3 regions of the Actinoplanes sp. NPDC049598 genome follow, and region 1 is predicted to be linked to each of the others. Evidence: riboswitches for the same ligand, from Rfam matches in the RefSeq annotation. Region 1 holds a riboswitch; each other region holds the start of a gene.

The links. A riboswitch is a leader RNA that binds a small molecule or an ion and turns the genes downstream of it on or off. The one in region 1 is predicted to bind cobalamin.
Region 2: linked by a shared signal. The riboswitch ahead of AB0J66_RS42090 (ABC transporter substrate-binding protein) and the one ahead of AB0J66_RS43525 (ribonucleoside-diphosphate reductase subunit alpha) in region 1 are both predicted to bind cobalamin.
Region 3: linked by a shared signal. The riboswitch ahead of AB0J66_RS49470 (VWA domain-containing protein) and the one ahead of AB0J66_RS43525 (ribonucleoside-diphosphate reductase subunit alpha) in region 1 are both predicted to bind cobalamin.

What each region holds. Positions count from the first base shown of each region.
Region 1 is NZ_JBFAOX010000033.1:57,739-62,370, reverse strand. Features, by position in the region: gene AB0J66_RS43530 (ribonucleotide-diphosphate reductase subunit beta) at 1-584, opposite strand, end outside; gene AB0J66_RS43525 (ribonucleoside-diphosphate reductase subunit alpha) at 584-2,920, opposite strand; cobalamin riboswitch at 3,035-3,243, opposite strand; gene AB0J66_RS43520 (VOC family protein) at 3,350-3,724, shown strand; gene AB0J66_RS43515 (nitroreductase family protein) at 3,726-4,328, shown strand; gene AB0J66_RS43510 (hypothetical protein) at 4,333-4,557, opposite strand.
Region 2 is NZ_JBFAOX010000030.1:68,613-73,244, reverse strand. Features, by position in the region: gene AB0J66_RS42100 (ABC transporter ATP-binding protein) at 1-327, opposite strand, end outside; gene AB0J66_RS42095 (iron ABC transporter permease) at 324-1,379, opposite strand; gene AB0J66_RS42090 (ABC transporter substrate-binding protein) at 1,376-2,302, opposite strand; cobalamin riboswitch at 2,412-2,548, opposite strand; gene AB0J66_RS42085 (DUF4229 domain-containing protein) at 2,543-2,893, opposite strand; gene AB0J66_RS42080 (hypothetical protein) at 2,905-3,339, opposite strand; gene mqnE (aminofutalosine synthase MqnE) at 3,364-4,533, opposite strand.
Region 3 is NZ_JBFAOX010000057.1:2,843-7,474, reverse strand. Features, by position in the region: gene AB0J66_RS49480 (cobyrinate a,c-diamide synthase) at 1-313, opposite strand, end outside; gene cobO (cob(I)yrinic acid a,c-diamide adenosyltransferase) at 307-906, opposite strand; gene AB0J66_RS49470 (VWA domain-containing protein) at 1,073-3,292, opposite strand; cobalamin riboswitch at 3,382-3,504, opposite strand; partial or broken gene AB0J66_RS49465 (hypothetical protein) at 4,117-4,341, opposite strand.

The DNA.
Region 1 (4,632 bases):
CCCTGCAGGACGCCACGGGAGCGCAGGAAGTACACGTACGCGAAGGCCCCGTAGAAGAACAGCCCCTCGATGCAGGCCGCGAAGCAGATCACGTTGAGCAGGAACGCCCGGCGATCCTCGCGGGTTCTCAACGACCGCAGCTCGTGGACCGAGTCGATCCACTTGAAGCAGAACTCCGCCTTCCGGGCGATCGACGGGATGTTCTCGACGGCGGCGAAGGCGGCCGTCCGTTCGGCGAGGTCGGGCACGTACGTGTCGAGCAGGTTCAGATAGAACTGGACGTGCACGGCCTCCTCGAACAGCTGCCGCGACAGATAGAGGCGGCCCTCGGGCGAGTTGACGTGCTGGTAGAGGTTGAGCACGAGATTGTTGGCGACAATGGTGTCCCCGGTGGCGAAGAACGCCACGAGCCGCGACACGAGATGCTGCTCGGCCGGCGACAGCCGCTGAAGGTCGGCGAGGTCGCTGTGCAGGTCGACCTCCTCGACGGTCCAGGTGTTCTTGATGGCGTCCTTGAACCGGTCGAAGAAGTGCGGGTACTTCATCGGCCGCAGGGTCAGGTCCATTCCGGGATCGAGCAGCATTACTGGCAGGCCTCACATGACTCGGGGTTTTCCAGGGAGCAGGCTTCGGCCGCGGTGAGCGCCGGGGCGACGGAGACCGTCGCCTGCTGGATGCGTGTCGCCGGCCGCGAGCGCAGGTAATAGGTGGTCTTCAGCCCGGCCTTCCAGGCGTAGAGGTACATCGACGACAGCTTGCCGATGGTCGGCGCGGCCAGGAACAGGTTCAAGGACTGGGACTGGTCGATGTAGGGCGCGCGGGCGGCGGCCAGCTCGATGAGGGCCTTCTGGGGCAGTTCCCAGGCCGTACGGAACAGCTCGCGCACGTCCGCCGGCAGCTCGCCGATCGCCTGGACCGAGCCCTCGGCCCGCTTGATCTGCTCCCGGATCGCCGCCGTCCACATGCCGCGCGCCTTCAGCTCCCGCACCAGATACGTGTTGATCTGCAGGAACTCGCCGGACATGGTCTCGCGCTTGAACAGGTTCGACACCTGCGGCTCGATGCACTCGTAGCAGCCGGCGATCGACGCGATGGTGGCCGTCGGCGCGATCGCGATCATCAGCGAGTTCCGCAGCCCGTGCTCGGCGATCCGGCCCTTGAGCGCGGCCCACCGCTCGGTCTGGACCGCGGTGGCGCCCCACAACTCGTGATGCAGCTCGCCGCGGGCCGCGCGGGTCTCCGGATAGGCCGGGTGCGGCCCGAACTGCTCGGCCAGGGCCACGCTCGACTCGAGCGCGGTCAGGAAGATCTCCTCCTGGACGCGCGTCGACAGCTCCCGCGCGGCCGGCGAGTCGAACGGCAGGCGCAGCCGGAAGAACGCGTCCTGCAGGCCCATCAGCCCCAGCCCGATCGGCCGCCAGCGCGGGTTCGACCTCTCGGCCTGGGCCGACGGGTAGAAGTTGATGTCGATGACCCGGTCCAGGAACACCACGGCCGTACGCACGGTGTCCCGCAGCTTCGCCCAGTCGACCCCGGAGTCGGTGAGGTGCGCGCCCAGGTTGACCGAGCCGAGGTTGCACACCGCGGTCTCGTCGTCCGAGTTGACCTCGAGGATCTCGGTGCACAGGTTCGACAGGTGGATGGTGTTGCCGGGGGCGCCGGTCTGGTTGGACAGCGCGTTCGAGCGGTCCTTGAACGTCATCCAGCCGTTGCCGGTCTGCGCGAGCGTGCGCATCATCCGCCCGTACAGCTCCCGGGCCTTGACGGTCTTGACCGCCTTCTTCTCGGCGGCCCGGTAGGCGAGATCGAACTCCTCGCCGAACAGGTCGGGCAGTTCCGGCGCGTCCGAGGGATCGACCAGCGACCAGTCGCCGTCGGCTTCGACCCGGCGCATGAACTCGTCCGGGAGCCAGTTGGCCAGGTTCAGATTGTGCGTGCGGCGCGACTCCTCGCCGGTGTTGTCCCGCAGCTCCAGGAACTCCTCGACATCCGGGTGCCACGGCTCGAGATAGACACAGGCCGCGCCCTTGCGCCGGCCGCCCTGGTTGACCGCCGCCACACCCGCGTCGAGCGTCTTGAGGAACGGCACGATGCCGTTCGACTTGCCGTTGGTGCCGCGGATCAGCGCGCCCCGGCCCCGGATCCGGCTCCACGAGATGCCGATCCCACCGGAGAACTTCGACAGCTTGGCCACCTGGTGGTAGCGCTGGTAGATCGAGTCGAGCTCGTCCCGCGGCGAGTCGACCAGGAAGCACGACGACATCTGCGTGTGGCGCGTGCCCGAGTTGAACAGCGTCGGCGAACTCGGCAGGTAGGCGAGGCTCGCCATCAGCCGGTAGAAACCGATGGCCTCCTCGGCCGTTGTGGACAGTCCGCACGCAACGCGCAGCAGCCAGTACTGCGGGGTCTCGACCACCTCCCGCGACATCGGGTGCCGCAGAAGATAGCGGTCGGCCACCGTGCGCAGCCCGAAGTACTCGAAGCGCCGGTCCGCGCCGGCGTCGATCGCCTCGTCCAGCTCGCGGGCGTGGCGGGCCACGAAGGCGGCCGTGTCGTCGCTGATCAGACCCTGCTGGTGGGCGTAGCGGATCGACTGGCTGAAGCCGGCCACACCCTGCAGCCGGACCTCCTCGTCGACGTACGCGGCCAGCAGCCGGGCGGCCAACTTCGAGTACTGCGGCTCCTCGCCGATCAGCTCGGCCGCCGTCTGAATCGAGAGCTTGTCGAGCTCCGCGGTGGTCGCGCCGTCGTACAGCCCGCTGATGGTCTTCGTCGCCACCCGCAGCGGGTCGACCTCATCGAGGTCGCCGGCCCAGCGCTCGACCGCTCTGACGATCTTGTTGACGTCGACCGTTTCCCATTCGCCGTCGCGCTTGCGCACCCGCATCGAGTGCCGGCGTTGTTCCGGCATGACTGTCATCTCCGCGCTCCCTCGCCCTGATGAAGGCACGCGGGGACACGCCGGCGGACGGGCTCGGCCCAGCCCGCATCGTGGCGTCGGCCGTCCCACGCGGCCGTCAACCGCCGCACACCGGTCGGCGTACGGCACGCTGGCAGGTCTTCGGACTCGCGGGCGCCGTGCACGCTCCTACCGGCCGTCGCTTCCCAGGCTCGCACCCAGTGCTGTGTGACGGCTTTCGTTCCCACTCACCGCTGCGGGGCAGTCCCGGACTCACACCGGGTTCCCTCTTGCCTCGGCCACCCCGAAAACGAAGCGGCCGAACCAGCTGCGTGAGACACCATATATGGGCCTGCCCGCCAAGTAGCAACACCAGATGCTGATACCGGGCGTGTCGTTCCGCCTCACGGTAGGGTCGGCCTGTCGTCTGAACTGGACGGAGGCCTCATCGTGCGAGCAGCGCAGATAGCTCAACACGCGGCGGATCTGCCGCGGGCGACCGCGTTCTACCGGGACCTGCTGGGCGCCGAGCCGGTGGCGACCTTCGATCCGCCCGGGCTGGTCTTCTTCGATCTCGACGGGCAGCGGCTGCTGCTCGATCGGGGCGCGCCTTCGGCGCTGCATTACTACCAGGCCCAGGATGTACGGGCTGTGGTCGAGCGGCTGCGCGCGGCGGGCGTGACGGTCGAGTCCGAACCGCACGTCATCTTCGTCCACGAGGACGACCGGCTCGGGCCCGCGGGCAGCGAGGAGGTCCAGGCCTTCCTGCGCGACTCCGAGGGCAACCTGGTCGGCCTGATCGAGCACCGCCGCCGGGAGGCGTGAGATGGATTTCCGGGACGTGTTGCGCGGGCGGCGGATGGTCCGCAACTATCGGGCCGAGGCCGTGCCGGACGAGGTCGTCGAGCGGGTCGTCCGGATGGTGCACCGGGCGCCCAGTGCCGGCTTCGCCCAGGGGCATCGCGTCGCGGTGGTCACCGATCCGGGCCGGCGGGCCGAGCTGGCCGCGGTGGCCGAGCCGTTCTACCTGGAGCACGGCTTCCACCCCTGGATCTCGCAGGCGCCCGTGCAGCTGGCGCTGGGGATCCGTGAGGCGTCGTACCACGAGCGCTACACGGAGAAGGACAAGCTCGAAGCCAGTGCCGGCGAGGAGATCCCGTGGCCGGTGCCGTTCTGGTGGTTCGACGCCGGGGCGCTGCTCACCCTGCTGCAGCTGGCGGCGGCGAACGAGGGCCTGGCCACCGGGTTCTACAGCCCGGCCCCGCCCGAGGAGCTGGCCGCGCTGGCCGGGATCGTGGGCTTCTCGGCGGACGTCGCGCTGACGGGTGTGCTGACGCTGGGGTGGGCGGCCGACGACCCGGCGGTGCCGACGGCGAAGCTGGCGAGCCGGCGCAAGCCGCTCGACGAGATGGTGACGTGGCTGCGGTGAGCCGTCAGGCCCGCGTGATCCGGCCGACCGCGTCGTCCATGCGGAAGTGGCCCAGGTATTCGTCGGGACCGTCGCCGCGGCATCGGTAGGCGTGCCACTGGTCGCCGATGCCGGCGTGCACGTAGCCGATGTAGTCGCCGCCGACGTGGACGCTGTAGCCGCCCATCGTGCTGACCTCCAGGGTCGCGCCGGCGATCACGCGCGTGCTCAGGGGAACTCGGCGCTCCACGGCCCACCTCCGCATGCCTGAGTGTGTGGCTCACGATGCTGACCGTGCCCACCTCGGAAAACAACGGCCGAACGG
Region 2 (4,632 bases), on a different contig from region 1:
ACCGAGGGGCGGGACATATGGCGTACGGCCCAGGAGCACGTAGTCGAAGACCCGCATGCCGGGCGGGACGATCGGGGACTGGGCGACCGTGGCGATGGTCTTCGCGCGCTCGCGGCGGGGCAGGTGGTCGAGAGGGCTGCCGTTGAGCTCGACGGTGCCGGTGAAGGGCAGCAGACCGCCGATCGCCCGGAGCGCCGTCGACTTGCCGGCGCCGTTCGGACCGATCACGGTGACCCACTCGCCGCGGTCGACGTCGAGGTCGACGCCCTCCACGATGGGCGTGCCGTCGAGGCTGACCCGCAGGTCCGTAACCCGGATCGCGGTCACGAGGCGGCCGCCTGGCGGCTGGTGCGCAACACGACGATGAAGAACGGGGCGCCGAAGAAGGCGGTGACGACGCCGATCGGGATCTCGGCCTGACCCCCGGCGGTACGCGCCAGCAGGTCGGCCAAGGCCAGAAAGGCGCCTCCGAAGAGCACCGACAGCGGCAGGATCGAGCGGTAGCTCGGGCCGGCGAGCAGGCGCATCGTGTGCGGCACGATGATGCCCACGAAGCCGATCAGGCCGGAGACCGAGACCGCCGCCGCCGTGCCGAGCGAGGCGGCGACAATCAGCAGGTAACGGGACCGCTGGGGATGCAGGCCGAGCGCGCTCGCCTCCTCGTCGCCGACGGTGAGCACGTCGAGCTCACGCCGCTGGGACAGGACGATCACACCGGTCACCACCGCGTACGGAAGCATGACCAGCACGTCGTGCCAGCCGGCGGTGGCGAGCCGGCCCAGCAACCAGGAGTAGACCTCGCGCAGCGTTTCCACATGCTGCTGCATCAGATAGGTCTGCCCCGCGGCCAGGAACGACGACACCGCGACGCCGGAGAGGATCAGCGTCGACGGTGTGCGGTCGCGGCCCCCGGCCGCGCCGAGCAGCCAGGTCAGGGCGACGGCCAGCAGCGCGCCGGCGAAGGCGGCCACCGGCACGCCGAAGGGCAGGTTCGCGGTCGCGTCACCGCCCGTGGTGCCGGCCCGCAGCGAGATCACCGCGGTCACACCCAGCCCGGCCCCGGCCGCGACGCCGAGCAGGTGCGGGTCGGCCAGCGGATTGCGGAAGACGCCCTGGTAGGCCGCGCCGGCCAGGGACAGCATCCCGCCCACGAGCAGACCCAGCACGACCCGGGGCAGCCGCAGCTCGGTGAGGATGGCGATCTCACGGTCGGTGAGCCCGCTGTGCAGGTGCACGCCCGGGATCAGATTGAGCAGCTCCAGGATGACACCGGCCGGTGGCAGCGGAACCGACCCGAAGGCCAGCCCCGCCACCAGCGCGACGAGAACCGCGGCGGTACCTCCGAGGAGCCAGGCGGGCCGGAGACCGGCCGGTCTCACGCCGGGACCTTGGCCACCGCATCGGCGATGGAGCGGGCGAGGTCGACGGTGCGCGGCCCCCAGCGGGAGGCGATGTCGTCGTCCAGGGCGAAGACCTGGCCGGCCTTGACCGCCGTGACACTGCTCCAGCCCGTACGCTTCGCGACCGTCGCCGCCGACTGCTGACAGCACTTGCTGTCGGCCAGGAAGATCGTGTCCGGACTGGACTTGACGATCGCCTCCTGCGAGAGCTGCGGATATCCGCCCTTGGCGCCGTCGGCGTCGGCCGGGTCGGCGATGTTCGTCAGGCCGAACAGCGAGAAGACCGACCCGATGAACGTCCTGGACGTGACGGTGTAGAAGGTCGGATCCAGCTCGTAGTAGTAACTGAGCGGCTTCGACCGCTTCGGCACGCCGGCCACGATCTTCTCGATGTCGGACGCCATCCGCTCGGTCACCGCGGTCGCCTCGGCGCCGTGCCCGGTCAGCGTGCCGAGCTGCTTGATCTGCTCATAGGTCTGGTCGAGGCTCGCGGTGGCCGGCGTCTTGAAGACCGGAATCTTCAGCTTGTCCAGCTGCGCGACGACCTTGTCGATGTCGTCGGAGAGGACGACGAGGTCGGGATTCTTGGCCGCGATCGCCTCGGCGTTGGGCTTGAAGGCGGAAAGGTTGCTCTTGGGGGCGTCGGCCGGGTACGTCGACTGGTCGTCGACCGCCGTGACCTGCGGTCCGGCGCCGATCGCGAACAGCATCTCGGTCGCGGTGGGCGAGAGCGAGACGATCTTCTCGGGACGGGCGCCGAGGGTGAGACCACTGACGGTCACCGGGTACGAGGCGCCGGCGCTGGGCGTGGTGCTCGCCGGCGGAGTGTCGTCGCCGCTGTCGCCGCACCCGCCGGCGAGCAGCAGAGCGGTCGCCAGGGCGGCGGTGAGCATGCGTTTCATGAGGTCCTCCGGTCGGCCGGGTGCGTGGCCGACGGGTCGTCGGCCGGGTGCTTCGCCGACAGGGCCCCGGGGGCGTTCCGTCCGCGAGGCGCCCCTCCCCGGGAGCGCTTGATCGCGACCGCACCCAGGCGACCTGGCTCGGCCCTTGAAGGGCCTCACAGTTGCGGGACAGCGCCGGGTTCGCACCGGCTTCGCTGAGATGCGGTCCTTCCGACGCTAACTCACGCCGGGGTTCCGACCTTACTTCTCCACACTCTTGGGCTCGGCCTCCGCCTTGACCTCGTCCTTGTCTTCCGCCTCGGCCTTCTCCTCCGCCGGGGCCGCGCGGTCGCCGGCCGCCGCCGCGTCCTCGTCGCCGGCCAGGGCGGCGCGCAGCCGCTGTTTCTCCGCCGTGCGGCGGGAGGCGACGCCGACGAGCTGCTCGTTCATCTGGTTACGCCAGGTGGCGAGCAGGAAGTACGACGCGACGGCCGAGACGACCAGCGCCACCATGGCCCGGACCAGGAAGTTGAGCGGCACCGGCAGAAGCGCCGCGAAGACGACCACGAACAGGCCGAGGCGGCCCAGCGAGTACTTGACGGCGGGGTTCATGACTTCTCTCTCTAGCCCGTGCGGTGGTCGAGCCACCGCAGGCCGTAGAACCAGATCAGGCAATAGACGACCGTGGCCCCGAAGGCCCCGAGGAGCCCGCTGACCAGGGTGGGGAACTCGAACTGGGACGACGCGAAGCCGGCCAGGGTCATCCCGGCGGCCACGCCGAAGCCGGTGGCCAGCAGCGCGACCACGACCCGGGGGGCGCCGAAGCCCTCGGCCCGGAACTCCTCGACGAACAGCCACACCGGAAGGATCACGGCGAGCCAGCCGCTCGTGTGCCCGAACTCGGAGACGTGCGTCAGCGACAGGACCGCCTCGAGCAGGAGCAGCACGACGGCGCCGGTGACCAGCCCGGCCATCGCGGTGCCGAGCAGGTCACCGATCGTGGCCAGGCGTCCGCTGGCATCGCGGCGCGGGCGGCGCGCACTCTTCGTATCCGACATGACAACAAGCAGGGTACGCGCTTGTCAGGCCCAGACCTTCTGCGGCTCGGCCCGGCGGCTCGCAAGCGTGGGCGCCTTCTCGTACTCCCGGACCACCTCGTAGCGCGTGTTGCGCTCGACCGGCTGGAAGCCGGCGTCCCAGATGAGGTTGAGCAGGTCGTCACGGTGCATCGTGTGCGGCGTGCCGTACGAGTCGGCATCGTGGGTGATCTTGTATTCCACCACCGAACCGTCCAAATCGTCCGCTCCGAAGTTGAGCGACAGCTGGGCCACCGACAGGCCGTGCATGACCCAGAAGCACTTCACGTGGGGCACGTTGTCGAACATCAGCCGCGAGACGGCGAACGTCTTGAGCGACTCGGCCGGGGCGGCCATCGTGGTCCGTGACTGGATGCGGTTACGGACCTTGCCGTCCTGCGAGTCGACGAAGTCGTGCTGGTAGCGCAGCGGGATGAAGACGGCGAAGCCACCGGTCTCGTCCTGCAGCTCGCGCAGGCGCATCACGTGGTCGACGCGGTGCCGCGGCTCCTCGATGTGGCCGTAGAGCATGGTGGCCGGCGTCTTCATGCCCTTGGCGTGGGCGAGCCGGTGGATGCGCGACCAGTCTTCCCAATGGGTGTCGTGGTCGACGATGTGCTGCCGGACCTCCCAGTCGAAGATCTCGGCGCCGCCACCGGTCAGCGACTCCAGCCCGGCGTCCATCAGCTCGTCGAGGATCTCGCTCGCCGGTAGGCCGCTGATCTTCTCGAACCACTGCACCTCGGTCGCGGTGAAGCACTTGAGCTTCACGTCGGGCAGCGCGGCTTTCAGCTCGCGCAGCACCTTGGGGTAGTAACGCCAGGGCAGGCTGGGGTGCAGGCCGTTGACGATGTGCAGCTCGGTGAGCTGCTCGTCCTGCATCTCCTTGGCCTTCGCCACGGCCTCGTCGATGCGCATGGTGTACGCATCCTTCTCGCCCGGCTTGCGCTGGAAAGAGCAGTACGCACAGCTGGCCGAGCACACGTTGGTCAGGTTGAGGTGGCGGTTGACGTTGAACATCACACGATCACCGTTGAGCTCGGTGCGCTTGTGGTGGGCGAGCCGGCCGAGCCAGGCGAGGTCATCGCTCGCGTACAGCGCCTCGCCGTCGGCCCGGGTGAGTCTCTCACCTGCGTAGACCTTGGCCTCGAGCTCGCGCTTCAAGCCGGCGTCCATGTGTGCCCCTCTCGCTTACCTCGCCGTCGAGGGTACGGCTCGCCTCCGACAGGAATCTCCGGGCGGGGTGTCGATCATGCCGCCGTAACCCGGATTCCC
Region 3 (4,632 bases), on a different contig from region 1:
CCGTCTCGCCGGCGCCGGTGCGGCCGTCGTACAGCCCCATCACGCCCTCGACCACCGCCAGCGACGCCCCCTGGCTGCCGTGGGCGAACAGCGGGCCGATCCGCTCCTCCCCCACCAGCACCGGGTCGAGGTTGCGGCCCGGCCGCCCCGCCGCCAGCGCGTGATAACCGGGATCGATGTAGTCCGGCCCGACCTTGAACGGCGCCACCGGCACCCCACGCCGTGCGAAGGCCGCCAGCAGCCCGGTCGCGACCGTCGTCTTGCCGTGCCCGGAGGCCGGCGCCCCGATCACCACCCGGGGGATGCTCACCATTCGATGCCCTGCTGTCCCTTGCGCCCCGCGTCCATGGGGTGCTTGATCTTCGTCATCTCGGTCACCAGATCGGCCGCGTCCAGCAGCGCCGGCGGCGCGTCCCGGCCGGTGATCACCACATGCTGGGTGCCGGGCCGCTCGGCCAGCGTCGCCACGACGTCGTCGACGTCGACCCAACCCCACTTCAGGGGGTACGTGAACTCGTCGAGCACATAGAACTTGTGCGTCTCGGCCGCCAGGTCACGCTTGATCTGCGCCCACCCCTCGGCCGCCTCCGCCGCGTGGTCCCGTTCGGTGCCGGCCCGCTGGATCCACGACCAGCCCTCACCCATCTTGTGCCAGGTCACCGGCGCGCCCCCGGTGGCGCCGAGCGCCTTGAGCGCCGATTCCTCCCCGACCCGCCACTTCTCCGACTTCACAAACTGGAAGACCCCGACCGGCCAGCCCGCGCTCCACGCCCGAAGCGCCATCCCGAACGCCGCCGTCGACTTCCCCTTGCCGTGCCCGGTATGCACCGCCAGCACAGCCTGCCGCCGACGCTGCCGCGTCGTAAGCCCGTCCTGGGGCACGCTGACAACTTTCCCCTGCGGCATCAGAGACCCTTCCTGTACGCGACGAGCACACCGACCCGGCCTTCAGCGCCGACCTCGGACCCCACCGGCGCTCCGAAGCCCCGGCCTTGCGCGCCCACCCGGGACGTCCCCGGAATCCGGAAACCACGATCACGGCCTCCTGGAAGGTTCCAGGTCATTCGCGGCATCAGGCGGCCCGGCGCTGCGGGGTGGCGGCCCGCGCCTCGAGGGCGTCGAGCGGCATCAGGTCGGCCTCGAGGGCGGTGGCCAGCCGGCCGGCGAGGTTGAGCCGGATGGGGCCGGCCTCGCAGTCGACGACCACGGTGGAGACTCCGGCGAGCAGCGGCGCGACCGAGACCGGGTCGGGCCCACTGGTGGCCCGGCCGTCGGTGACGACGATCAGCAGCGGCCGGCGGCGCGGGTCGCGGCGGCGCTCGGTGGCGATGGTCGCGGCGGCCGTACGCAGCCCCGCGGCGAGCGGCGTACGCCCCCCGGTCCGAAGGCTCGCCAGCCGCATGACACCCACCTCATGGCTGGAGGTCGGCGCCAGCACCTGCTCGGCCTCATGCCCCCGGAACGTGATCATCCCGATCCGGTCCCGCCGCTGGTAGGCGTCCCGCAGCAACGACAGCACGGCCGTCTTGACGATGGTCATCCGCTTGCGCGCCGCCATCGACCCGGACGCGTCCACGACGAACAGCACAAGATTCGCCTCCCGCCCGACGTGGACCGCCTCTCGCAAATCCCGGGGGTCGACAGCCCGCGAGCGACTCACCAGGGCGCTGTCGGTGCCCCCCAAGCGCCCGATTCCGGCAGCAGCCGCAGCCGCCTCCCGAATCCCAGCGCCATCGCTTCTCACACGCCTGGCCCCGCCGAGATCGACACCCGAGTCGACCTCCGTGCGCGAGCCAAGGTCCACAGCGGGGCCGGTTCCTTGATCGGCGGCGCGACGGTGGAGGGCGGCGCGGAGAGTGGCCGGCAGATGTGGGGCGCCGGCGAGCTTGCCCTGCGGGACGCGGGAGCCGACGACCCGGCCCCGGCGCGCGTAGGCCGGGGAGCGCTTCCCGGCATGGCCGCCCACACCACGACGGGCAATGCTGAGATTCCGGGTGCGGAAGGCGGCGCCGGTGGCGGCCGGTGCCTGGGCGGCGGCTTCCTGCTTCTGCTGCGGGCCGTCGGCCGGCGTACCCGGGGCCGGGGCGCTGCCGTTCGGCGGGGGCGCGGAGCCGCCGCCGTCCTGCTGGGGGGCGGGGCCGCGGTCGTCCGGGCCGGGACCGCCGTCGCCGGGGCCGCCGCCGGACGGTGGCGGGTCGTCGTCGGGGTCGGGGCCGTCGCCGTCCTGCTCCTCGGCCTGACGTTGCTCCTCGGCGCGCTCCTGTTCGGCGCGTTCCTGCTCCAGACGCTCCTGCTCGAGCCGCTCCTGCTCCTGGCGCTCCGCCTCGGCCAGGGCCTCGTCCAGCTTTTCCTCATCGGTGCCGGGCGGGTCGAGCGGGTCGCGGCGGCGGCGGTGCGGGAGGGCGAGGCGGGCGGCGTCGCGTACGTCATCGGCGGTGACCACATCGCGGCCGTGCCAAGCCGCCAGGGCGACCGCGCAGCGGGCGACCACGATGTCGGCGCGCATCCCGTCGACGCCGTAGGCCAGGCAGACCCGGGCGATCCGGTCAAGCTCCGGGTCGGGCAGGGCGACATGGGACAGCCGGTCCCGCGCGGTCCTGATCCGGGCCGCCAACTCGCGCTCCTCGGCGGCGAAGCGGGCCGCGAAACCCGCCGGGTCCGCCTCGTAGGCCAGGCGCCGCCGCACCACCTCGGCCCGGTCGGTCGCGTCGCGCGGCGCGGCCACCGTCACGACCAGGCCGAACCGGTCGACGAGCTGCGGGCGCGGTTCGCCCTCCTCCGGGTTCATGGTGCCGACCAGCAGGAAGCGGGCCGCGTGCTTGACCGAGACACCGTCACGCTCGACGTGGGCCCGGCCCATGGCGGCCGCGTCCAGCAGCAGGTCGACCAGATGGTCCGGGAGCAGGTTGACCTCGTCGACGTAGAGGACGCCACGGTGCGCGCCGGCCAGCAGCCCCGGCTCGTACGCCTTGACCCCGTCGGCCAGCGCCCGCTGAATGTCCAGCGTGCCCACCACGCGGTCCTCGGTCGCCCCGACCGGCAGCTCGACCAGCGACGCCGGCCGGCGGAAGCTCGGGCTGTCCAGCGCGTGCGGCCCGTCCGGGCAGTCGGGGTCCGGCGCGGCCGGATCGCAGGCGAACCGGCATCCCCGCACGACGGCGACCTCCGGCAGCAGCGCGGCCAGGGCCCGGACGATGGTGCTCTTGGCGGTGCCCTTCTCCCCCCGGACCAGCACCCCGCCGACAGCGGGCGAAACGGCCGTGAGCAGGAGCGCAAGTCGAAGGTCGGCCATGCCGACAACGGCCGGGAACGGGTACGGCGTCACGCGGATCCCTTCTGTGCGGGTGTCCACGCCCACACGATGAGTGACACGAGCGGCCGGAGTCTCCTGACTCCCGGATCAGCGCTCCCCGCACGCCTTCCAGCCTGGCCGGCCGTGGCTACTCGACGGATCGCTCCCCGGTCACAGTGGCGGGACCGCCCCGGACTCGCACCGGGTTCCTCCGCAACCGCTCCCCGCAACTCTTTCCTACCGCCGACCACCCCGTCAACGCGGGGTGATTTCCACCGCTCCGCCCACGCCGGCCCCAGGAGCCGCTCCCCCCGTGGTGCTCCGCGCCGATCAACCTCCCGCCCGCCGCGCCACCCGCAGCCGGGGCGGCTGGCAACGGGGGCGGCTGGCAACGGGGCGGCTCGCAACGGGGGGCGGCGGCGCAGGCGGCCGCCGAGTGGACCGGGCGCCTTCGGCCGCCCCTCGGTGGCGCGGTCGAAGGCAGGTCTTGGTACGGGCGGCGGCGCGGCGCGGCGGGGAGCGGGCACGGCGTGGCGCGGCGTGGCACGGCACGGCGGGGCACGGCGCGGTCGGGGCGCGGCATGGCAGAGCGCTGTGCGGCACGGCGCTGCGCAGTGTGGGCGCGGAGCGGGGCTGCGCGGGCACGGCGGGGCACGGCGTGGTCGGGCCGCGGCACGACAGAGCGCTGTGCGGCACGGCGCTGCGCGGTGAGCGCGCGGAGCGGCGCTGCGCGGTGAGGGCGCGGAGCGGCGCTGCGCGGTGAGGGCGCGGCACGGCCCGGCAGGGCGGGCGCGGCGCGCGAGCGCGCGGCACGGCGCTGCGGGTCACGTCCGCTGGCGTGGTGTAGGAGCTGGCCATCGCTGATCCGTGTGGGTTGATGCTAAGTGGCGATTCCGACGGGTTGGTCGGATTCGGTGTCCTGGCCGGCGGTCAGGGGTGTGTGTGAGGCGGGCTCTGCGAAGGATCTCGAGGCCCACCGTGTAGCGGCGTCCTTCGGTCCATTCGTCGGTCTGTTTGGCGAGCACGGCGCTACGCAGACGAAGCGCGGCGGAGGGCTGCGCGGTCGGGGCGCGGCACGGCAGAGGGGGCGCGGTGCCGGCGGGACGAGGAAGGGCGCTGCGCGGGCGGGGCGCGACGAGGCGAGGCGCGATGCGGTGCGATGCGATGCGATGCGATGCGATGCGGTGCGATGCGATGCGATGCGATGCGGTGCGACACGGCAGAGCGGAGCGCGGTGCGGCGCGACCGGGCGCGACACGGCAAAGGGGGCGCGGTGTGGGCGGGACGCGGAAGGGCGCTGCGCGGGCGGGGCGCGGCAGGGCACGGCAGGGCGGGGCGGG